One region of the Paenibacillus sp. NMA1017 genome, then DNA from elsewhere that is predicted to be linked to it. Evidence: predicted binding sites of a transcription regulator. Region 1 holds the regulator's gene; each other region holds the start of a gene.

Region 1 (5,682 bases):
TGTCTACCGTGAGGGAGGCGGAGCACTTAAATATTGCTTTTTGAGAGCTGTCCACTTGACAGGGGTCACTTCACCTTACTGGCTACGCTGGTAAGGTGTTTTTTATTTTCCTAGAAGTCCATCCCATAAACAAGACCGCGCATAGCCTGTGGAGTAAACAAAGGAGGCATTACGTGTGAGCCTTTGTTTTGTTTACCTGCATGCCCTATCACTAAACGTATTTATACATATATTAAGGTGAACGACAAATAAAGGAGGTTTAAGGCATGGGTGCATATGAAGGTACAGGTGGCGGCGGTGTATGGACTTCTACAGCGGCAATTTTAGTGCTCTTTATTCTCTTAGTTATCATCACTAAATCACTTTGGGTTTAATTCGTGAAAAGAACTGTTGAATAATACCACTTCACTCATGGATGGCAAATAGTTGAACTCAATGAGCGCATATGCTATTTGGCAATAGCCACAGTATTCGCTTCTCTTTTGGTGAATACTTGGTGGATTTCCTGCCATAATAGATTTGCGCTTATTGGATTTTGTGAGAAGAGGAATGTTTCATTGAATGGGTACAATCCTTCCTAATACCTAAATTTAATCTCAGATAGAGCCTAATTAGTTTGCAACAATAACTGGTATGAGTCTTTTTAATTTGCGACAATACGCACGATACTTTGACATACAGTGTAGTATTTAGAAGATTTAATATACTTTGGAGGTGTTCTATGACAAGAGGATTGGCTTGAGGGTTAATTGTTTTTACTGGCGGCTATTTTTTAGTGCAAGGTGTCTTATGCAGAACCTGTTTCAAGAAGTGTACAAGCAGCAGCTGAGTACACGTTGGAGTTTCCGAGTTCACGTTATCCAGAAACAGGAACACACATCAAAGATACGATTGCAGCCGGCCATTCCGTGATATGCACAATTGACCGGGATGAGACTGAGGAAAACCGCAAGGAGTCCTTAAAAGGAGTTCCAACTAAAAAAGGAAATGACCGCGACGAATGCCAATGGCAATGTGTGCTGAAGATGGCGCAGATGTAGATTTCCGATACATAAGCCCCTAGTGATAACTAGGGAGCAGGGTCATAGGTAAGTTGTCAGTTAGGTAAGTATGCTGATGGTATAAAGGTAAGATTTATTGTGAAATAAGGTAAAGACTCTACTAGTGCGAGGCTGGTAGAGGTCTTTTAATGCCTAATAAAAAATAAATATGCATATATATAGATTATATTCATAGATTAGCAAGTTTATGTTTAGTCACCATTCCTTAATTAAATTCTTCTTAGCTCTATTAAACCTATTGGAGGATTACCTTAATGAAGAAAGCATGTATAACAATTTTATTTTTAGTTCTTTTATCTCTTCCCTTATCCAATGTTTTTGCAGCCGAAGCAGAGTATTCAGAAAATCTAGTTCCACATATGACAACTAACATTTTGCCATCTGAGTAGCAAGCGCAAGTAATGAATTTTCTCATGCATGTAAGCAGGCTGGTTCTGGTCCGGCTTCATACGCCATTAATAAACACGAGAATAATAAAGGCCCATTCAGCAGCCGTAAGGATTACATGCTGTTTGATCGTATTCTGACGTTTGAAGTAAGTGAATACTCTAAATAAATCAAAAAGCTCTGCTAACCTTAATTGGTCGGCAGAGCTTTTTCGTTAATCAGTTTGAATTTCGAATAAGGTGAAAGCACTGCTGGGAAACTTGCAAGTTTTTTAGTTAAAACAAGTTTCCCCTTACCTCGACACGTTCGAGATAGTAAATTTATTATGTAATCATAACAATATTTGGGGAGGTATTACTGTATGAAAAAGTCTTAACCTATGTTGCTAGTAATGATTGCTGCTTTTCTTATGTTTGCTTTAGCTCAGGTTAGGGTGTATGTTGTTTCAGTTAATGAGGAATTGAGAGTCACGTTTAAGAATTTCGGTGGGGATGTGGAGTAGATCACATCGGATTCGATTTATATTAACGGTAAATGTTTTGATCGGAGTCAATATCGGTTCAGGGTGTTGTACAAAGACTTCACTGGCATTAAGCCGGATAGAGTCCTTTTTGTTGTTTATTTAGTTGAATACTCGCTTAACTCAAACGTGAGCATTTTATTGAATGATCGAATTTTTATCACAACGATAACATAAGTACGAGTGTAGGTTGTATCATCGATGAAGTTTTTTAAAAAGAAGGAAGGCAACTGAATTTAGCAGTTCTATGGGATTTAGGAGTTGGGTGTACCGTTTAACACAAAAAAAGCAGGAAGAATCCTTCCCGCTTTTGCTTGAAAACGATTATTAACGTCTGCGTTGTCTATCATTTACGCTAAACAGATTAACAGCCAGTGCGTTACCTCTTGCACGCGCAACGGCTCTTTGATTCGAACGGATGTTTGATCTTCTTCTTCTCAAATCACGTCTGCAGTGTCTTCTGCTCATATGATCACCTCCCTTCAAGGAAATGAAGGTATGGATGAATCTTAGTGGCGTTTATGCTTACGCTTGGAAATTTTGATATTCAAGGCATTGGTTGCTAGTGCATTTCCGCTTCCTGTTTTAGCAGCTGCGGCTTGAAAGACTTTAACGACCAGATATCTGTTTTTCCCGATGCGATGCTTATACGTTTTAACTCTATTTCTGATCATCTGCATATCTCCTTTGCTTAGGTCTGCTATATACATATGTCAATTGTGATAGTAATGTATCAGCATAAATCTATTAGAAGCAAAAAGAAGCTAGTACCTATATTCCTAATGGTTAACAAAAAAACTCATGCGAACCTGTCTTTGCCTTTTCAACTTTACGTTGTAGAAGAATGTTACAGGCAGGTCGGCATGAGTCTAACAGTGTAAATAGAGATAATATGCAGTTTAGTATGAAAATTATTTACTATTAAGAGTGTTAAGTTTTTTCTCGTAGTACGCCTCTTGAGCAAGAATATGATTCAGTTGTTCAGAGAGCTGTTTATATTCTTGGCTGTCTTCTGGGTAATTGTTTCTTTCGGAAATTACAGCTTCGAGTTGCTTTTCTAAATACCTGAAATGGATAAGTATTTGTATGTACTGAATACGGTCGTAGATTGTTATGTGGGAGTTCTCTTTTGCATACAAATGATCCATTGTTGGTACTACACAGCTTATGGCGATAAATATCACAACAAACGCTGAAATTTTTTTCATTTAATTCCTCCTACAGAGCTATGAGTAATTAATATACCATATTTATCTAAAACAAAGAAAGATCTATTAGTTTTGCCCATAACAGTATAGCTGCTCAAGATCAGTGGGTGATTATTTGAGATGAGGAGGCTGATTTTATAGTAGAAACAATAGGAATAGGTTGCTGAAATGAAAAAATAGTTGTGAGATACATAGTAAACACAATAACAATACAAAACCGGCTTACCCTAGGCAGCCGGTTTTGTATTAGTGGTTAGAATAACGGGGAAGAAAGAACGATAAATCAGTGGAAGTCCCGGAAGAGTCCTACAACCTTGCCCAAAATGCTGACATGTGTCAGGCGAAGCGGTTCAAAGGCTGGATTTTCAGGTTGAAGCCGGATATGATCTTTTTCTTTGTAGAAGGTTTTAACTGTAGCTTCGTCTTCATCTGTCATAGCTACAACAATATCGCCATTATCAGCGGTCTGCTGCTGACGTACGATTACATAGTCTCCGTTAGCAATCCCAGCTTCAATCATGCTTTCGCCTACAACAGATAACATGAATATTTTATCCTCACCAACAAAGTGTTGGGGAAGAGGAAAGTAATCTTCAATATTTTCTGTCGCCGTAATAGGAAGGCCAGCAGTTACTTTGCCGACGACGGGGACACGACTAATGGAGTAATTAATCAAGTTGCTATTATCCGATTCGTCTTGACCGAGTAACTCAATAGCCCGTGGTTTTGTAGGATCGCGTCGAATGAGTCCTTTTTTCTCTAAACGATCCAAATGACCGTGAACCGTAGAACTGGAGGCCAATCCGACAGCCTCGCCTATTTCGCGTACAGAAGGGGGGTATCCCTTTAGACGCACTTCATTGCGGATAAATTCAAGAATGGCCTGCTGGCGGCTCGAAATCTTAGACATACCGTATCAACCCCATTTAGTAACGTTTGGGAAAATTATAGCATAGAACCTCCGTTCGTACAAACATAAGTTCTAAATAATCCCTAATAATAATTGCGAACTTTTGTTCTGTTTTCTATTGAACAAAACAAATGTTCGTGTTATATTGTGAAAAACATAAGAACAAACGTTTGGAGGACACAGCCAATGATGAAATATAGCACCTATCAAAGTATTTTTCCAATGAATTTAGAAAATTTACAGGAGACCCGAAAAGAGGGTAGGGCGCGTTTTATGCAGATTATTACCAATACTCTTTTACTTAAGCTTCTTATTATAGTGATTGTTGCTTGGATTGCAGGGGCAGGTGTACTTACGGTTTTCGCGGCTCCTTCAGCTTCTAAGGAAGAAGTGACTAAACTGACCTTACAACCTGGGGATACGTTGTGGGAGATTGCCGCAAATCATAAACCGGAACGAATGGATACACGGGTATATATAGAAGGAATTGTGCGGATTAACGGTTTGGAGGATAGGGGAGTGCAGGCAGGTCAGGTACTCAAGCTTCCTAACTTCTGATCTATAGACTATTAGAGCTTGTCAGGGAGCGTAGTACAGGAGCCTTGACAAGCTCTTTTCTACATGTCAAAGTGTATTATATCTTTGCTTTTATGGAGGGGACACAATTTGGATATAGACAGCTTGGTACAGCGCATTAATGAATTAGCGCGCAAAGCAAAATCCGAAGGATTGACGGAAGAGGAATCCACAGAGCGCGCCAATCTTCGGGAAATTTATTTAGGTAACATTCGCCGTAATTTTCGGCAGCAGCTTGAAACGATTGAATTTGTGGACGATGATACATCGAAAGGAAATGACGGGCTGAAGCATTAATGCTGTTAAGCGCCCAAGCCTGCAATTTGCCTTTTGTTTTAGGTACTTTTCATGGTACCTATATAGATCAGCTTTGAGGCAATTGTTTTAATGTAATATATCTGGGAAGGAATTGAGAGATGGCCAGATCATTTGAAAGAAAAGTACGAAAAAACACAGCGCATTTAAATAAATCGCGCAAAAAGCAAGGCATTCAAACCATTAACGGCACAGGTTCTGCAATGGACATTTTCCGTGGCCGTAACATTACTGTGCCAATTATGCTGGCTGGTCTTTCTGTATTGTACATGCTTATGAGTTACTTTTTGACTAAGACTGGCATGCGAGGAATGGATTGGCTTGTATTCGGCCTGTACTTGATGCTGGCTGTTATCTTTTTCATCCGTCGTCCTTATCTGAAAGTGGGAAAGGATACTCTCTATATGCTGAAAGGTGGTAGAGAACGTCCAATGACGGCAGGGGACATGAAAGCCATCAAGATTGAAAAGGGTTACGTAACCGTTGAAAGAAAAGGTAAGGGCGGTAACTTTATTTTTACAAAATCATTGGGTCGCTATGACACGGATGCCATTGCAGAGCGACTTGAGAAGTTTGCGCTATCCAATCAGATACAGGTGGACAAGAAATAACGGATTTAGCCTGTAGCTCTGTAACAAAGGCCGTATGATGTTATTTCATATAACATGCTGCGGCCGCTTGCTTAATATGGGCACACACATAACG
Region 2 (5,682 bases), 310 kb from region 1:
TAAGGACTAGCCCGGTCAGAACGTTCCAGCCGATATGTTCATTCAGGAGCAAAAAGCCCCATACGATGGCACTTACTGGTACAAAATACGTCACCGAAGAAGCAAATTCCGCACTCCCCCGCAAAATCATGTAGTTGAACAAAATATATGCTACTCCTGATCCCAAAACTCCCAGTCCTATAAGGGAACCCAATACACCTGGATCAGAAACGATCGACAAATCAGGTCTTTCCACAATTGCCATCATAATGCCACCCCCTGCCGCCGCACCAAACAGTGTTGCAAAGGTAGCCTGATACATGGAAAGATTGGAGAGAAAACGTTTGGAGAGTTGTGTTCCAAATCCGTAGCAGAGAGTCGCAAGCAGCATACACCCAAAACCCACAGGATCAACAGAAATAATAGATGCAGGATTAATACCCAATAAAATAATAATCCCTACAAAAGCGAGACCCATTCCTAACCACTGCATTCGATGAAAAATTGCCCCGAAAAAAACAAGCCCTACCAACATGGTCCATATTGGCGTGGTAGCATTCAATACAGAAGCCATGCTGCTAGCTATTCTGGTCTCGCTAAAACCGATCAATGTCCATGGCAAAACCATGTTGACCAAAGCTACTAGAGTAACCGATTTCCACGGAATGCTTTTGATTTTAAACGGCCTGCGCATAAGTAGCATTAATAAGACGATAAAAATAAGTCCAAAGCTGGATCTAAGAAATACAATCGTCCACGGTCCTACTTGATGTAGCAACAACACCTTGATAAACATAAACGAACCGCCCCAAATGAGGCTCAACAATAATAAAGCTGCATATAACGAACGTGACAATATGTATACCTTCTTTCTCCACTTTCTTAAGTTAAACAGTAAAGGCTGACCGCAGTCAGAACGATCTCCCCTTTTATGTAAGTTTTTATCCATTAGCTTAACATAAACTCTATTTGACTGTCATTGGTGATAAACACAAGAATTCTTTATACAATGACACATGAGGTGTCACTCCCTAACACTTTTCCAATAATTGATGATTGCTTTAGCCATAGAAAAATTCCTATGATGAGGTATGAATAGAACGTATGTTCTATATACTAATTATATATTGTATTCTTACTCGGAGTAAAGGAGATTTTTATGCCAAGCCAAAAGATACTGAACCACAAGAATAAAGCTCCTTTGCCTTCTGCAGAAGACGCAGGGCTGATCAAGATCTGTGTACTTCTAACTCTTGTGCTGGATGTGCTGGAACGGGACATTCGTATTATACATACCTCTCCTCTAAAAATGCCCGATTTGTATGTTCGTAGCCTGACTGGAGTACAACAGCGCGTAGCTGTTCAATTAGCAGAGACAAAGGCGCGCATGAAAACACTAGGGGTTAAAATATACAGCGAAATCCGAAATCATGAAGGTGTAGAAGTTTTGTATGTATGCCGCGGCTATCAAAGGCGATTTTTCATGCTTTCATCCTTTGCCCGCAGCGAGGTCCGGCGGAATCTGGGACACTATCTAGGAATTGATCCGACGCAAGATTAAGCCCCCTTGTAATCTGGTGATTCAAGAATGGATAAGTCACCAGATCATGGATAAACTCAGTCCATTTAGCACACATTATGCCTATCTCATCCAAAAAGGAGGTGCTCTCTTGGCTGGACAATGACGCAGCTTTCGTTGATTTAAGCAGAAATGTTTGAGCAGTTATCTATCAATCTAAATCTGATTCGCAAACAAATTGTCACCCCGTCACTGGTTGTACGCTACTTTTATGTGGGATCTAAAACCCGAACCAAAATCGCTATTGTCTATGTTCAAGACTTGGCTAATCCTAAGCTGGTGAAAGCAGTGAAAACGAGAATTAAAGCGATCTCCTCCGATATGGTGCTCCCTCCCGGTTTTATTCAAGAATTTAAGGAGGACAATCCTTCCTTATTTCTTCCCTCAATAGCTCAGCACGGAACGACCGGATCGCGTGACCGCCAATCTAACGGAGGGACGGATTGCGATTTGGGCTGAAGGTAGCCCAACTACTCTAATAGCTCCCGTCTATTTTTTTGCATTTTACCAAATCCCAGATGATTATCACGGCCGTTGGATTATTAGTTCATTTCTAAGAACGATTCGAATGATGAGCTTTTTGATCGCTTTTACGCTGCCTGCCATTTACATTGCGACGATTACTTTTCATCCAGCTATTTGCCATTAGAGCTGGCGCATACCATCAAAAAATAACTGGAAATTGGTTCCACATCCAATGATTCTGCTTATTTTTTCCCAATTGTGTTCCCTTTTCTGCTACTGATTCTATCCTATCTCTTCAAAAAAAAGGAGGGACCTGAAACATAAAAAAAGAGCAGAGCGCTTGGAATGCTGACTCTACTCATGTTTATAACAGGCTGCTGGGATCAGGACAATTTGAAGGATGCCCGATTGGCAAATGCATCGGCTTATGATCTCACTCCTGAAGGCGTGTTGTCGCAGACGCTAGAGGCTGTAGATGATCCTCAAAGCAATCAGGAAAATGGATGTGATGCCTTTGGCGTAGGCAGACAGTTGATCGCTCATCATCCAGCAGTATGGAAAAGTGTAGATTGGAATAAAGAATATCCCAATGTCCGTTTTCATCCGCAGGTCACTGTAGACATTGTCGGGAACGGCATTTTAAACTAAACCGTTCCTGTCGTTTAGTTTTTGGGTTGATCAGATATTATTTCTGGATAAATAACTTCATCAGATTGGGTTTTTGGAGCCTCACTCTGGCTTTCCGATTCAAAAGGAGTCCCTTGTTCGTTTTCAACAGAAGGTTGCGAAGTATCTGTTGATGGCACATCGTTATTCTCATCAGGCATTTCTATCTCTGTGTCTGCGTCAGGAACAGCAGAATCCGTTTCCTCTGGTGGAATTTTCTCTTGATCTATTGCAGGTACCTCAACCTCTGGGACTTCTTTTTCCTTGATATCTGGTTTGGACGAGACCGCTGGTCTAGCAGAACGCGGAAGCTGTTCTCTTCCAACTTCGGTAGGCACATACTTTTGATTAAACCAGTCAGTCACGAGTTGACCCGATTGACGGGAATAACGCCCTGGTAGCTTACCTGTAAGGCTAGAAACCGTAACTCTTACAACACCTTCCGGCCGTATAAAGTGCTTATTCTTAAAAAGCTCAGGCTGGTCCTTGACCGCCTCATTCATGATCAGTGCCCACACTGACTGTGCTCTGGAATGGCCTTCTTGAGATAATGTATTAACCTGTTGGCGGTAACCAGCCCAGACGCCTAGTGTAACGTCAGGTGTGTATCCCATAAACCACACATCACCAAAGTTTTGTGTCGTACCGGTTTTACCGGCGATATCAATGGCACCGTAGCTTTTAAAAGCATTTTGCAGGCGTTTGCCAGTTCCCCTCGGATCTGATATAACAGTTTTGAGCATATCCGTCATCAAAAATGCGGTTTGCTGCGAATATACACGCTTCGTCTGCGGTTTAAATTCATATACGACCTTCCCGTTGGCATCCGTAATTTTGCTGATCAGATGAGGTGCATTATATACACCCATATTGGGAATCGTTCCATATGCTGCGGTCAGTTCCTCGACGGATACCCCTTTACTTAGTCCACCCAGAACCCCTGTCTGAGCATGTTCATCCTGCGGCTGAATGGTCGTAATTCCAAGAGAACGCACAAAATTCCAAGCGTTTGGAATTTTAACTTCATATAAAAACAGCCTCAGCGCAGGGATGTTGATTGACCGATTGAGTGCTTCACGGGCTGTCATAAGTCCCTCGTACCGTCTGTTATAATTTTTAGGAATATGATAACCTTTACGCCCGTCTTTCAATATGATTTGTGAATCATCAATAAGACCGGCTGGCTGAGTGTAGCCCTTTTCCAAAGCAGGTAAATAAGCAGCAATAGGCTTTATGGCAGAACCGGGCTGACGTGTCATTTGAGTTGCATAGTTCATTTGCTCGGTATTAAAATCCCTGCCCTCGATCATACCGAGTATGGCCCCTGTTTTATGATCAATCATGATTGCTGCAATCTGCTCTAATCCCTTCTTCTTACTGTATGGAGAAAAGTTTTGTGGATTGGCTGCAATTTGCCGCATATTATTATAAATTTTCTTATTTATCGTTGTATAAATTCGATATCCGGACCTTTGCAACTCTTCTCGCGTATTTTGAAGAAGCTCGGCATGCTCAGGTTTGGAAATCTCGGCTGGCGTGATATCCGGATTTTGCTGGAGCGCTAACAATTGGGCGGCTTCCCGCTCTGTCTCCAGCATCAAATAAGGGAATGTGTTATAACTTTTTTCGCGATGTGGCGCAAGAGTGGCTTTCACATCAAATTGAAGCGCCTCGTTATATTCGGATAGCGTAAGTTTACCTGTTGCCAGCATTCTTCCCAACACGACACGTTGACGCTCCATCGCTTTATTGAAGCCTTCTTCATCGAAGTTCCCTTTACCATCAAAAGCGGAATAAACAGATGGCAGTTGCGGGAGACCTGCCAAATAAGCCGCCTGAGCAATATGAAGCTTATGTAGATCACTTACATTGAAAATCCCCAACGAAGCAGACTTGATTCCATATAAATTGTAACCAGCGGAACCATTACCAAAAGGCATTTTGTTTAAGTAAGCCGTTAATATTTTATCCTTGCCCATAAACCGCTCCATACGCAGTGCTAGCAGCATTTCCTTCACCTTGCGGCTGTCCGTCTTATCCAGACTGAGAAAAACCCTTCGGGCTACCTGCTGCGTCAGTGTGCTGCCGCCTGTTTGGCGGTTTTCATTCAAAAGCTTCTGCTTAACGGCACGAGCTGTTCCCTTTAAATCCACACCACGATGCTCATAAAATTGGCTGTCTTCCGTTGAAATGAGGGCGTCCACAATCGACTGAGGGACATCCTTCAGATCAACGAGCTGTCGATCCTCCTCCATGCGCATTCTTCCAACCGGAGTTACCTGATCATTAAAAAATACAAAGCTGGTCAGAGCGTTCTCATTTACCTTTTCATATATCAACTGACGTGATCGTACAGGTTCATCATGAACCAGTGCCGCTACATAACCGGATATAAGACCTCCAGCAAATAGCACTCCAAGTACACCCGCAAACGAGAACCACTTGATATTAATCAGCAAAACTCTGCCAAAAATACGCCACCTACTGCGTTTTTGAGATGATGGTCGACGTTTTGGGTTCATAAAAATGGTTTTCTCCCCTCAATATTCATTCATTTCCAACTTGTTTTTGCTCAAGATATTATGATACGCCATGTTAGGTTTTACGTAAACTGTAACGTTCCAAAAAATACATTTGTATTAGGAACACTTGTTCTGTATATAATACTACTATAAGAGTATACATTCAAGAATATTTTGGAAGGATGATCAACACCTATCAGGAGAGGAGGTCGAATTTTGAAGGAACGCAGAAATACAACCATATTCTTATCGGACTGCCAAAGTTTTTATACCAGCATCGAAAAAGCCGATGATCCCAAATACCAACATAAGCCACTCGTTGTGGCCGGTGACCCTGCACTTCGTTCAGGTATTATTTTAGCTGCGTGTCCGCTGGCCAAAAAACATGGTATATCTACAGCAGAACGTCTGGGAGAAGCGGTGAAAAAATGTCCTGACCTTATCATTGTACGCCCGCGTATGCAGCATTAT
Region 3 (5,682 bases), on a different contig from region 1:
TCTTGCTCACATTGTGCTTGGACTTTTGGATATGTTCCGAACTCCAACACGAAGCCATAATTAGATATTTTGACCGTAATTGAAATAAAGGCGTTTTTGTCAGGAAAACTGGCAAGAACGCCTTTTTAGTCAGCGGATTATTGGATTTTTGTAAATGACTAGCCTATAATTAGATATTGAACTTTGTTGTGGAAAGGAAAGTGAAACGATGGCTTCAGAAAATTCATTTGATATCGTCTCCAAAATGGATATGCAGGAGTTAACAAATGCGGTTCATCAGACGGAGCGTGAAATTGAAACACGATTTGATTTCAAGGATAGCAAAAGTAGCCTCAAGCTTGAGAAAGAAGCTCTTACGATTGCATCGGAAGACGAGTACAAGCTGAATGCGGTGATTGATATTTTGCAATCTAAAATGGCCAAACGAGGTCTGTCCCTTAAAAATGTGGAGTATGGCAAATTGGAACCCGCTTCTCTAGGTTCAGTGCGTCAGCGTCTTTCGCTTAAGCAGGGAATTGATCAGGATAATGCCAAGAAAATTAACATTCTTATTCGGGACTCCAAGCTAAAAGTCAAAAGTCAGATTCAAGGTGATCAAATCCGAGTGACTGGAAAAAACAGGGATGATTTACAGGCGATCATTCAATTGCTACGTAAAGCTGATTTGCCATTGGAGCTTCAATTTACAAACATGAAATAAAGCCGTTTTCCCTCATGCATTTTGTAGGAAAAAACGTTGCTTGATGTTTGGCAGGTTATTTTGACATGCGTTTTGCGCCATATTATACTTGTAACGAAAATGCAGACAATTCAGGTGTATAGCGCTCGTCGAAAGCGATTTACATAGGATTGAATTTAATCCGAAAACTGCCATTTGTAATCAAGTACGATAATCAGGGGAGAGTGTGTTGTGAATTTACCCAACAGAATTACAATAACGCGGATTTGCCTTATCCCGGTGATGATGCTGGCTTTGCTGGTGGACTTTGATTTTTATCCGCCGCCGATTGAGATTGGAGCTTTCAAGCTGCCGTATAATCAGCTGATTGCGGCTATCATTTTCCTTGTAGCAGCCAGCACGGATGGTCTTGACGGATATTTGGCACGTAAAAATAATATGGTCACCAATTTGGGCAAGCTATTGGACCCCCTTGCTGATAAGCTTTTGGTAACCGCTATTTTGGTTTCTTTGGTAGAAATGGGGAAAATTGATTCATGGATTGTCGTTGTGATTGTGAGCCGTGAGTTTGCGGTTACGGGTCTGCGTCAGATTGCCTTACTGGATGGGTCTGTGGTTGCTGCAAGCAATTGGGGAAAATTAAAGACGATCATCCAGATTGTTGCTATTGTAGCGCTGCTCATTAATAATTTCCCGTTTGTTTTTCTTGGTATACCGTTTGATTTAATAGCGATATGGGCAGCGGTGTTGATCACCATTTATTCGGGTATTGATTATTTCGTGAAAAATATCCATTTGCTGAGCTCCTCCAAAGTTTAACAGGATAAATTTTATGGAAACAGCAATAGGGACTAAACTTATTGCTGTTTCTTTATATAATTCCCATATATTCGCAGTACAGGAGGAAGAATTGATGAAAGCTGAAATAATTGCAGTAGGAACAGAGTTATTGCTCGGACAAATAGTGAATACAAATGCTCAATATTTGTCACAAGAGTTGGCTACAATTGGAATCGATGTATATTTTCAGACTGTGGTTGGCGATAACATAGATCGGCTTCAGGAAGCCATAAGAATTGCTCAGAAGCGTGCGGATATTATTTTGTTTTCTGGCGGTCTGGGACCGACTCAGGATGATTTGACAAAAGATGCGATAGCGTCTGTATTAGGGCGAAAATTGCACATAGATCGTCTTGCAATGGACAAGCTAGATCAATTTTTCCGTAACCGTGGGGTAGAAATGACCGAGAATAACCGCCGGCAGGCGCTTTCTATTGAAGGTGCTACTCCGCTTGAAAATGAGACAGGGCTAGCTGTGGGCGACGCAATTGCACAGGACGGTAAATTTTATGTAGTTTTGCCTGGACCGCCTAAGGAACTCAAACCCATGTTTGCAAACCAGGCCAAACCTTGGTTGCTTCAGCAGGCATTGAGCGGTGAGGAAATGCCAATTTATTCAAAAATGCTAAAATTTGCAGGGATCGGTGAGTCAGCTCTTGAAACCCATTTGTTAGATCTGATTCAATCCCAGACAGACCCCACGATTGCTCCTTATGCCAAGGAAGGGGAAGTCACGATCCGTATATCCACTAAGGCGGCCAGTGAAAGTGAAGCATTAATTAAGCTGACAGCTACGGAAGTAGAAATTCAGCAGCGTCTTTCCGAATATATGTATGCAAGCGAGGATGTTACGCTGGAGAAGGTTATCGTAGATCTAATGGCCAAACGCGGACTCACTGTGAGTGCGGCAGAAAGCTGTACAGGTGGAATGCTGATGGAACACATCACTTCTATACCTGGCAGTGCTGTTATGTTTCAAGGTGGCATCGTGTGCTATTCCAATGAAATGAAGATGAAATTACTCAACGTGCCTTATGATTATTTGGAAGGGGATCAAGCGCCAGGTGCAGTGAGTAAGGAAGTAGCCCTTGTGCTTGCAGAGCAGGCGAGAATGATCATGGACAGCGATTTTGGACTTTCAGTTACTGGTGTAGCCGGGCCTGGGTATTCCGAAAGGAAGCCAGTCGGTCTAGTGTATATTGGCATTGCTGAACGCGACAAGGAAACGGAAGTACATGAACTGAGACTGAGTGGCAACCGCGAAACAATCCGACTGCGATCAGTCAAAGCAATCCTGTACAGATTGTGGCGCAGGCTGGTAGAGAACGAGAAACTCTCTTAATCATCTATATACAGTGTGGGTTGTAGAGTTGTTTTAGATAGATATTCATGATATAATTATCTTATCGGAAGAACCGTTGCAAAGCCTTTTGCCAGCGGTTCTTTTTTTGTTTTAAGAGACAGGTGTAATTATAGAAGAGAGCTGTGCGAATAAAAAAAACGAATGTATGTTCGAAAAAATGCTTGGCAAGCGTGTCAAAACAAGGTATTATTAAAGTACAAACAATGAAGGATGTGAGTTTATTGTCAGATCGTCGTGCTGCGCTGGATATGGCGCTCCGTCAAATAGAAAAGCAATTTGGTAAAGGTTCCATTATGAAGTTGGGTGAGTCTACCCACATGCAAGTGGAAACGATCCCCAGTGGTTCGATTGCTTTGGATATTGCGTTAGGAACGGGCGGCTTTCCAAGAGGCCGGGTTATTGAAATATACGGACCGGAATCATCCGGTAAAACGACAGTAGCTCTTCACGCTATCGCAGAGGTGCAAAAAACAGGCGGACAAGCCGCCTTTATCGACGCTGAGCATGCGCTTGATCCGTCGTATGCAAGCAAGCTGGGTGTCAATATTGATGAGTTGTTACTATCGCAACCAGATACAGGAGAGCAGGCGCTCGAGATTGCCGAAGCTCTTGTACGTAGTGGAGCAGTAGACATTGTAGTTGTTGACTCCGTAGCAGCACTTGTGCCAAAGGCAGAAATTGAAGGCGAAATGGGAGATTCCCACGTCGGTCTCCAAGCACGTTTGATGTCTCAAGCATTGCGTAAGCTTTCTGGAGCCATTAATAAATCGAAAACTATTGCTATTTTTATTAACCAGCTACGTGAAAAAGTAGGTGTTATGTTCGGTAACCCTGAAACAACACCAGGTGGACGTGCCTTGAAGTTTTACTCTACGGTACGTTTGGATGTTCGTCGTATTGAAAGCTTGAAAATGGGTAACGACATTGTGGGTAACCGCACACGTATTAAAGTCGTGAAGAACAAAGTCGCCCCTCCTTTCCGTCAGGCTGAGGTAGATATTATGTACGGTGAGGGTATTTCCAAAGAAGGTAGCTTGATCGATATCGGTACTGAGCATGACATTGTCGACAAGAGCGGAGCCTGGTATTCCTACGAAGGTGAGCGCCTTGGTCAGGGACGTGAGAATGCTAAGCAATTTTTGAAGGAAAATCCGAATATTGCTAGTACGATCGAACAAAAAATTCGGGTGGCCAGCAATTTGATTACGACGGTTGCTCCGCCTACAGAAGAAGAGTTGGCACAGCAAGCGAAGGAAGAACAGGAATTGTTGGAGCTTGAATAAAGCTCGGTGAATCCTGGTTTGTGAACTGGGGCCGGGGTTATGGCACAGTCCGTTTGAATAGCATGATTCTGATGCCCTGCACAGTTGTGCAGGGCATTTTTGCATCAACTAAAGTCTGCTTTGTCAGCGGAATTTAACTTTTACGTAGCAGGTGTTTAAAGGCTGCTTTCGTGAAATTTCAAAGTGAGGGAAACATATTGCAGTTGGACGATGAGGATGAATACACTTCAGAAGAAAATAAGCAACAAGGGATTTCTCTTTTTCCGGATCATGAGGAATTGATGATTACTAGGGTAGAGCAAGGACGGGGACGCAAACGTGGAAGGTATATCATTCATTTTGGCCCGTATTCACTGTCTGTATTAGAAGATGTAATGATCAAGTACAATATGTTCAAAGGAACGTCATTCGTTAAAAAAGAACTGGAAGATATCGTTCTGGCAGATGAAAAGCAACAGGCTTATGTACTTGCGCTTCGTTATTTGGGGCGAAAGCCTCGCACGCGTCAGGAAATTGTCCAGCGTTTGGTGCAAAAAGAACTGGATCAGTCTGTTATTGACGAAGTAATGGTCCGACTGCAAAGGGAGCAACTTGTAGATGATGATTTATACGCCCGGCAATGGGCAAGGCAGCGCATAACAAGCCAACGTAAGGGGAAGGTGTGGGTTAGACAAGAACTTCGTCAGAAGGGCATCTCTAAAGCCGCTATTGGGGAAGCGTTAGGTGAGATCACCGATAATGAGGAGTGGGAGAGTGCTTTGACGGTCGGACGTAAGAAATGGAATCAGGTACGTGGTGATATAATGGAGAAAAAAAGGAAAACCTACCCTTTTCTCATGAGACGCGGATATTCCGGGGATATGACACGCCGAGTGGTCAATCATCTCACTGCAGCTGAGCATGACGCTGCTTCAGATGACGAGGAATTGTTGCAGTGGGAGGAATAATTGTCTAACGGCTGCTGAACCTTTGGCTAGTATTAACGCATAGGTGAGCTAGTTATTACATGGAAAGCTGCATGGTAGTCTACTAATGTTTGCATTCCCTTGACAATGCCATTTGTCAAATAATAAAATATATATGAAACGATACTTGTGGAACGCCCTTTTTCCTTCCAAAAAAGCGGAATCCACGGGTGAGTTCTCATCGCCAAATAACAAGTGATGCCGCTATGCCAGGCGGAATTGTACATGTGAAAGCATGTGCATATGAAATGAAACGACCTTGTGTCGTTATCTTAGTTTGACGATCAAAGTAAATGTGACAATTGCAAAAAGTCCCAAGGAATGCCTTGGAGGAACCAACGGGGAGGTGAACAGTATGATGACTGCGATCTGGTTCGTTCTCGTTGCTGTAGCCGCGTTATTCTTTGGGTTCGGGATTGGTTATTTTATTCGCAAATCTATTGCAGAAGCTAAGATCTCCAGTGCGGAAGAAGCTGCCGCGCAAATCGTGGAGAACGCGAAAAAAGAGGCAGAAGCGCTGAAGAAGGAAACGGTATTGGAAGCGAAAGATGA
Region 4 (5,682 bases), 640 kb from region 1:
AGAAACCAGCGGAATAGCCCGGCCTGCTCGATCCAGGGGCCGACCGTTTGCATTACGCGGATACCCGCCAGAATCAGCGAAAATCCAGCAAAGACGAGGCTGATATATTGTACAGCCTGCGGACGGCTAAGCCCATTGGAGCCGGGTGAAACTCCGGCAGAAGCGTACTGGCGAACGGAGACGGATTCTCCCCACAGTACGGCGGCGCTCCAGCAGAGCAGTGAGCCGCAGAGCAGCGGAACAGCCAGCTTGCCAAGCTGGAGCCCCATCAGCTCGGTGGTGAGACAGGTACCGATATTGGTGCCGAGAATGATGCCGAGCGTGCGGCCGTAGGTCAACAGCCCGGCGTTGACCAGTCCGATCGTCAGCACCGTTACGGCGGTGCTGCTTTGCAGCAGGGCGGTAATGCCTGAGCTGAACAGCATCCCCCGCCAAGGGGAAACTGTCGCGCGGTTCAGCCAGCGGGTGAGGAAGGGGCCAGCCAAATGCCGGAGGGCTGCTTCCATCAGCTTCATCCCGCCCAAAAAAATAAACAGCCCGCCGCACAGCGGGAGTATAACATGTATAAACACGGGCATAGCCCCCTTTTCTAGGTGGAAATACTTATGTAACAGCCTATGATCTGTCGAGGACAGCCATGACAAGCATGGCTGAGCTCTTTTTTACGGAACGATAATTTTGTAGTATCTTCACAAGCTTTAAAAGCGTGACGTCGATATACAGGCGGGCAGTAGCGAAGCGGTTCATTTGAATCTGGAGAAGCGAGAGTGATCGTAAGATCAAATGAATCGCCGAGCCGTGCCCCTATCGAACAAAACGTTTTAACACTTTGAGTAACTTTAAGAATAGGAGTGAAGGATTTTGCCTTCAGTAATATTAGAACGCAGCCGTAAAAAAAGGCTGGAGCACGCACACCCTTGGGTGTTTAAAAACGAAATAGCCAAGATTGAGGGTGATCCAGAGGCGGGCGATTTGGTCAGCATCGTTAACCATCAGGGGCGTTATTTGGCGACAGGTTACTATAATCCGGCTTCACAAATTACAGTGCGTGTGATGTCCTATGAGCCGCTGGAAGTAATGGATCAAAACTTTTTTGCCCAACGCTTTCGCAAATGTCTGGAGCATCGCGAACGTTTTGTGACCGGGGGAGACGCTTATCGGTTGGTGTACGGAGAGGCTGATTTTTTGCCTGGACTGATTGTAGACCGTTTTGGTGATGTGTTAGTCGTGCAGCTGTTAACGCTTGGCATGGATCGGCGCAGGGAGGAAATCAGGGATGCGCTCGTTGAAGTAGTGGGTCCTGTTGGTATATATGAGCGCAGTGATGTATCCATCCGTGAGCTAGAAGGATTGGAACAAACGAAGGGTCCTTTGTACGGTGATTGCCCGCGTCATGTGGTTGTGACGGAAAATGGCCTGCAAATCAAGGTTGATATCGTAGAGGGTCAGAAGACGGGTTATTTCTTTGACCAGCGTGAAAATCGTGCGGCCATAGCACCGTTGATGACAGGTTGGGGAGCACGTAGTGGAATTACGCTACAAGAAGTAGCTGCGGACTCAGGGGATGCTGGCACAACGGTCATGAAGCCAGTGAATAAAAGTGGTAAGGTTGTTGAATTCCCATTCTGGGACGGCGCAACCGTATTGGAATGTTTTTCGCACACGGGAAGCTTTACGCTCAATGCATGTAAACATGGTGCTAAAAAAGTAACTTGTCTTGATATTTCTGAGCATGCGATTGAAAGTGCGCGAGATAATGTCAAGCTGAACGGTTTTGAGGAACGCGTCGAGTTTGTCGTCGACGATGCTTTTCAATATTTGCGCAATCAGGTGAAAGGTGTGGAGGAACGCAATGCACGAGCCGGGGGCAAAGGAGATACATCCAAGCCGCTGACAGCAGGTGGCGGACGCACCTTTGACGTGGTTATTCTTGATCCGCCAGCCTTTGCCAAAACGAAGAACGCTGTCAAAGGGGCTACACGTGGATATAAGGATATCAACCTGCACGGGATGAAGCTCGTTAATGAGGGCGGCTATCTGGTGACAGCGAGTTGCTCGTTCCATATGCGGCCAGAGTTGTTTTTGGATACCATTAAGGAAGCGGCGGCAGATGCCGGTAAAATCCTTCGTCTGGTAGACTGGAGAGCGGCTGGTAAGGACCATCCTCAAATTTTGGGTGTGGAGGAAGGCCATTACTTGAAATTCGCCATCTTTGAGGTGCGCAGCCGGATACAGCTGTAGGTTTCATACAAAGTCAAAGTCAATCTCCTTTTTGGTGATTAAATAGGTAAAATAGACTCTTTTAGGTATAAATCAGTCCTGTAGAGAAGGCGTGCACCAAGCCAACCTGCGGGACTGATTTGTTTTTTAGGGGGAGGATGAATTGCTACAACATGGCAAACGTACGTTCTTTTCTCCCTTGCCTGATATGCTATACTGTTTAATAGAATGTTGTTCGTTGGAAAGGAGGCCGCATCATGTCGGTCCGCTTGTTGATTGGCCGCTCTGGTAGTGGTAAAAGTACGTTAATCCGCAATGAAATGACGTCCATGTTACGCGAGGAGCCGCTAGGTAAGCCTATGCTGTTACTTGTACCGGAGCAATCGTCATTTGCTTCCGAGCATGCGTTACTTACAGAAGTCGGAAACGGTATTCAGGGGTCGGTGCGCGCCCAAGTGATGGGATTTCATCGTCTTGCCTATTTAGTTATGCAGGAAACCGGGGGTTCAGCACTGGTGCCTGTAACGGAAGAAGGCAAGAAGATGCTTTTATATAAAATTATTCGTCGTCGCAAGGATGAACTGAGCTTGTTTAAGGATTCGGGAGACCAGCTCGGCTTTGTGGATCGGTTGAATACATTGTTTACGGAGCTAAAGCAGTATGGAAATGATACTCGGTCTGTACCCGAGCAACTGGAGCGAATGAACGCTATTGGAGAATCAACTCCGATTTTGCGCGGCAAGCTCAAAGATATCAGTCTAATCTACGAGGATTTTGAACGAGAGCTGACGCTTAAATATATAGACGGTGAAGATACACTGCGCATGCTGGCAGAACAGATTGCTGAGTCTTCCCTTGTGCGTGGAGCAGACATTTGGATGGATGGCTACCGCAGGTTTACACCACATGAATACAAGGTTGTGGAGCAACTTATGCTGCATGCCTCTTCGTTGACGGTGGCGCTGACTTGCAACCGCAGCTACGAGAGCGGACAGCTTCCGCATGAACTGGATTTGTTTCATCCTTCGGCGGCTACGTATGTAAAGCTCAAAGGAATGGCAGACGAGCTGATGATAGAGACGCAGACACAATTACTGCGCCCTGATCCGCTGCCGAGATTTAAGGAGCGTCCAGCGTTGGCGTATTTGGAGGCTAACTTTGAACATCGTACAGGGCTACGGAATCAGGAACAACGGATGCGGCTGCAGCAGCTACGAGGGCAGTGGACAGAAGAACAGCCGGAGGGCATAAAACTGTACACTGCGGCTAATCGCCGTGCAGAGCTGGAAGGGGCTGTACGCGAAATGCGCCGTCTGGCCCGAGATGAAGGCGCGCGTTACCGGGAGATGGCTCTGTTTGTACGTCATATTGAAGATTATGAGCCATGGGTGGAACCGATATTCAAACAATATGAGGTTCCAGTATTTTTGGATCAGCGGAGAAGTGTTTTGCATCATCCTTTGGTAGAATTGATTCGGGCTTCGCTAGATATCGTGCAGCGGCGTTGGCGATATGAGGATGTATTCCGTGCGGTCAAAACAGACCTTCTCTTGCCGCTGGATGGTCGGGTGAGCCGCGAGGAAATGGACCGTTTGGAAAACTATGTTCTGGCCTGCGGAATACAAGGCAGCCGTTGGACAGACGGTCGGCCGTGGCAGGCTGTGCCCAGCTTGTCACTGGAGCTGGAGGAGCAGGAACGGAACCGTAGGCGGGATGAAACGTTGGATTTGATGGAGCTGTGCCGGGATGTGATCGTGACGCCTTTACGTGCGTTTGAGAAACGTGTGGGCAAGGCACGAACTGCACTTGAGAAGTGTGAAGCGGTATATCTGTTACTGGAGGATGCAGAAATCGGCCACAAGCTGGACGCCTTCATTCATCAGGCAGAGGAAGCAGGAAATCCTGAGCAGGCGAAAGAGCATCGTCAGGTATGGGATGCAGTGCTTGAATTACTGGATCAAATTGTCGAAATGATGGGTGACGAGAGGCTGGATACCTCTTTGTTTGCGGGTGTGCTGGAAACGGGATTGGCTGAGTTCCGTATGGGACTTGTTCCGCCAGCTCTGGATCAGGTTCTAGTCGGAAACACGGACCGTACACGTGTGTCTGGTATTCAACATGCCTTTGTGCTAGGTATGAACGAAGGTGTGATGCCGGCTGTGTTCCATGAGGACGGTGTGCTGAATGAGCAGGAGCGTACGGCATTAAACGAACGAGGCGTAGAGCTGGCGCCGGATATGACAAGACGTCTGTTGGACGAACGTTTTCTCGCATATACGGCCCTTACCTCAGCAGGCAAAAGCCTGTGGATGAGCTATGCAGTGACCGATGAAGAAGGGAAGTCGTTGCTGCCGTCAGAGTTAGTACGACATGTGCGGCAACTGTTTCCTAGTCTGGACGAACGTCCGTTGGCTGGATACCCTTTGCCTGGGGATGCTTGGACGACGCAATGGGAGTATGCTTCTCATCCGTCCGAGGCTTTGCCACAGCTCATTGCGCAATTACGGCATTGGCGACGTGGCGGTGACATTTTATCTCCTTGGTGGGAGGTATATAACTGGTATGCAAGCCAGCAAGGGCGTGAGAAGGACAAGCTGCGTCAGCTGTTGACCTCACTTTTTTATGAGAACCATGCCGAAATGCAGAAGGAAACGAGCCGCCGTCTGTACGGTAGCAAGCTGCGTACCAGCGTATCTCGTATGGAAGGTTTTGTGGCATGTCCATTTTCGCACTTTGCCTCTCACGGTCTTCGTTTGAAGGAACGTCAAATGTATCGCCTGAAGGCCCCGGATATCGGACAATTATTCCATGCAGCGCTTGGAGAGATGGCGATCAATTTGCGTAAACGCAATGTTAGCTGGGGTAGTCTCAGCACGGAGGAATGCCGCCAAGAGGCGGAAAGTACAGTGGAGCGTTTGGCTCCTCGTCTGCAAGGCGAGATTTTAATGAGCTCCAAGCGGTATGGCTATATTTTGCGCAAATTGAAAGACATCGTGAGCCGTGCTTCGTTGATTTTAGGTGAACATGCGCGAAGAGGTAGTTTTGAGCCGATTGGGCTGGAGTTGGACTTTGGGCCGGGTCAGCAGCTTCCTCCGTTAAGCTTCCGGTTAGATAACGGCGTTGTGATGGAAATTGTCGGACGGATTGACCGTGTAGATGTGGCAGAGGGAGAAAAGGGGTTACTTTTGCGTGTCATCGATTACAAATCCAGCCAAAAGGATCTCAAGCTGCATGAAGTGTACTATGGCCTGTCCTTGCAAATGCTCACCTATCTGGATGTGCTGCTGAATGCGGCGGAAGAATGGTTGGGCGAGACAGCTTATCCAGCGGGTACACTGTATTTTCACGTCCACAATCCGATGTTGCAGTCGCCTAACGGTCTTAGTGCAGAACAGGCCCGTCAGGAGATTTTGAAACGTTTTAAGATGAAGGGATTATTGGTCGCGGATCGGGATGTAGTTG

What was found. Region 1 encodes LexA, which represses DNA repair genes until DNA is damaged. Its sites were predicted from a motif close to CGAACATATGTTCG; they were not measured.
Region 2: AC5ELV_RS06700 (YhjD family protein) is a predicted target of LexA. The motif match lies at 1,077-1,090, and genes of this name have one in related genera.
Region 3: recA (recombinase RecA) is a predicted target of LexA. The motif match lies at 3,021-3,034, and genes of this name have one in related genera.
Region 4: addB (helicase-exonuclease AddAB subunit AddB) is a predicted target of LexA. The motif match lies at 2,398-2,411, and genes of this name have one in related genera.

Annotation. Positions count from the first base shown of each region.
Region 1 is NZ_JBZXYR010000002.1:47,523-53,204, reverse strand. It holds gene AC5ELV_RS05200 (YjcZ family sporulation protein) at 267-374, shown strand; partial or broken gene AC5ELV_RS05195 (NucA/NucB deoxyribonuclease domain-containing protein) at 834-1,088, shown strand; partial or broken gene AC5ELV_RS05190 (fibronectin type III domain-containing protein) at 1,483-1,617, shown strand; gene AC5ELV_RS05185 (hypothetical protein) at 2,296-2,436, opposite strand; gene AC5ELV_RS05180 (hypothetical protein) at 2,478-2,642, opposite strand; gene AC5ELV_RS05175 (hypothetical protein) at 2,880-3,176, opposite strand; gene lexA (transcriptional repressor LexA) at 3,460-4,086, opposite strand; gene AC5ELV_RS05165 (LysM peptidoglycan-binding domain-containing protein) at 4,276-4,644, shown strand; gene AC5ELV_RS05160 (DUF896 domain-containing protein) at 4,753-4,959, shown strand; gene AC5ELV_RS05155 (hypothetical protein) at 5,079-5,588, shown strand.
Region 2 is NZ_JBZXYR010000002.1:360,004-365,685, forward strand. It holds gene AC5ELV_RS06695 (DMT family transporter) at 1-835, opposite strand, end outside; gene AC5ELV_RS06700 (YhjD family protein) at 1,139-1,540, shown strand; gene AC5ELV_RS06705 (spore germination protein) at 1,691-2,017, shown strand; gene AC5ELV_RS06710 (spore germination protein) at 1,974-2,207, shown strand; gene AC5ELV_RS06715 (Ger(x)C family spore germination C-terminal domain-containing protein) at 2,369-2,671, shown strand; gene AC5ELV_RS06720 (transglycosylase domain-containing protein) at 2,686-5,211, opposite strand; gene AC5ELV_RS06725 (DNA polymerase IV) at 5,428-5,682, shown strand, end outside.
Region 3 is NZ_JBZXYR010000001.1:233,767-239,448, reverse strand. It holds gene AC5ELV_RS01100 (hypothetical protein) at 1-64, shown strand, start outside; gene AC5ELV_RS01095 (YajQ family cyclic di-GMP-binding protein) at 209-700, shown strand; gene pgsA (CDP-diacylglycerol--glycerol-3-phosphate 3-phosphatidyltransferase) at 911-1,498, shown strand; gene AC5ELV_RS01085 (competence/damage-inducible protein A) at 1,593-2,861, shown strand; gene recA (recombinase RecA) at 3,104-4,165, shown strand; gene AC5ELV_RS01075 (regulatory protein RecX) at 4,363-5,112, shown strand; gene rny (ribonuclease Y) at 5,486-5,682, shown strand, end outside.
Region 4 is NZ_JBZXYR010000002.1:683,188-688,869, reverse strand. It holds gene AC5ELV_RS08320 (Na/Pi cotransporter family protein) at 1-572, opposite strand, end outside; gene AC5ELV_RS08315 (class I SAM-dependent rRNA methyltransferase) at 862-2,241, shown strand; gene addB (helicase-exonuclease AddAB subunit AddB) at 2,478-5,682, shown strand, end outside.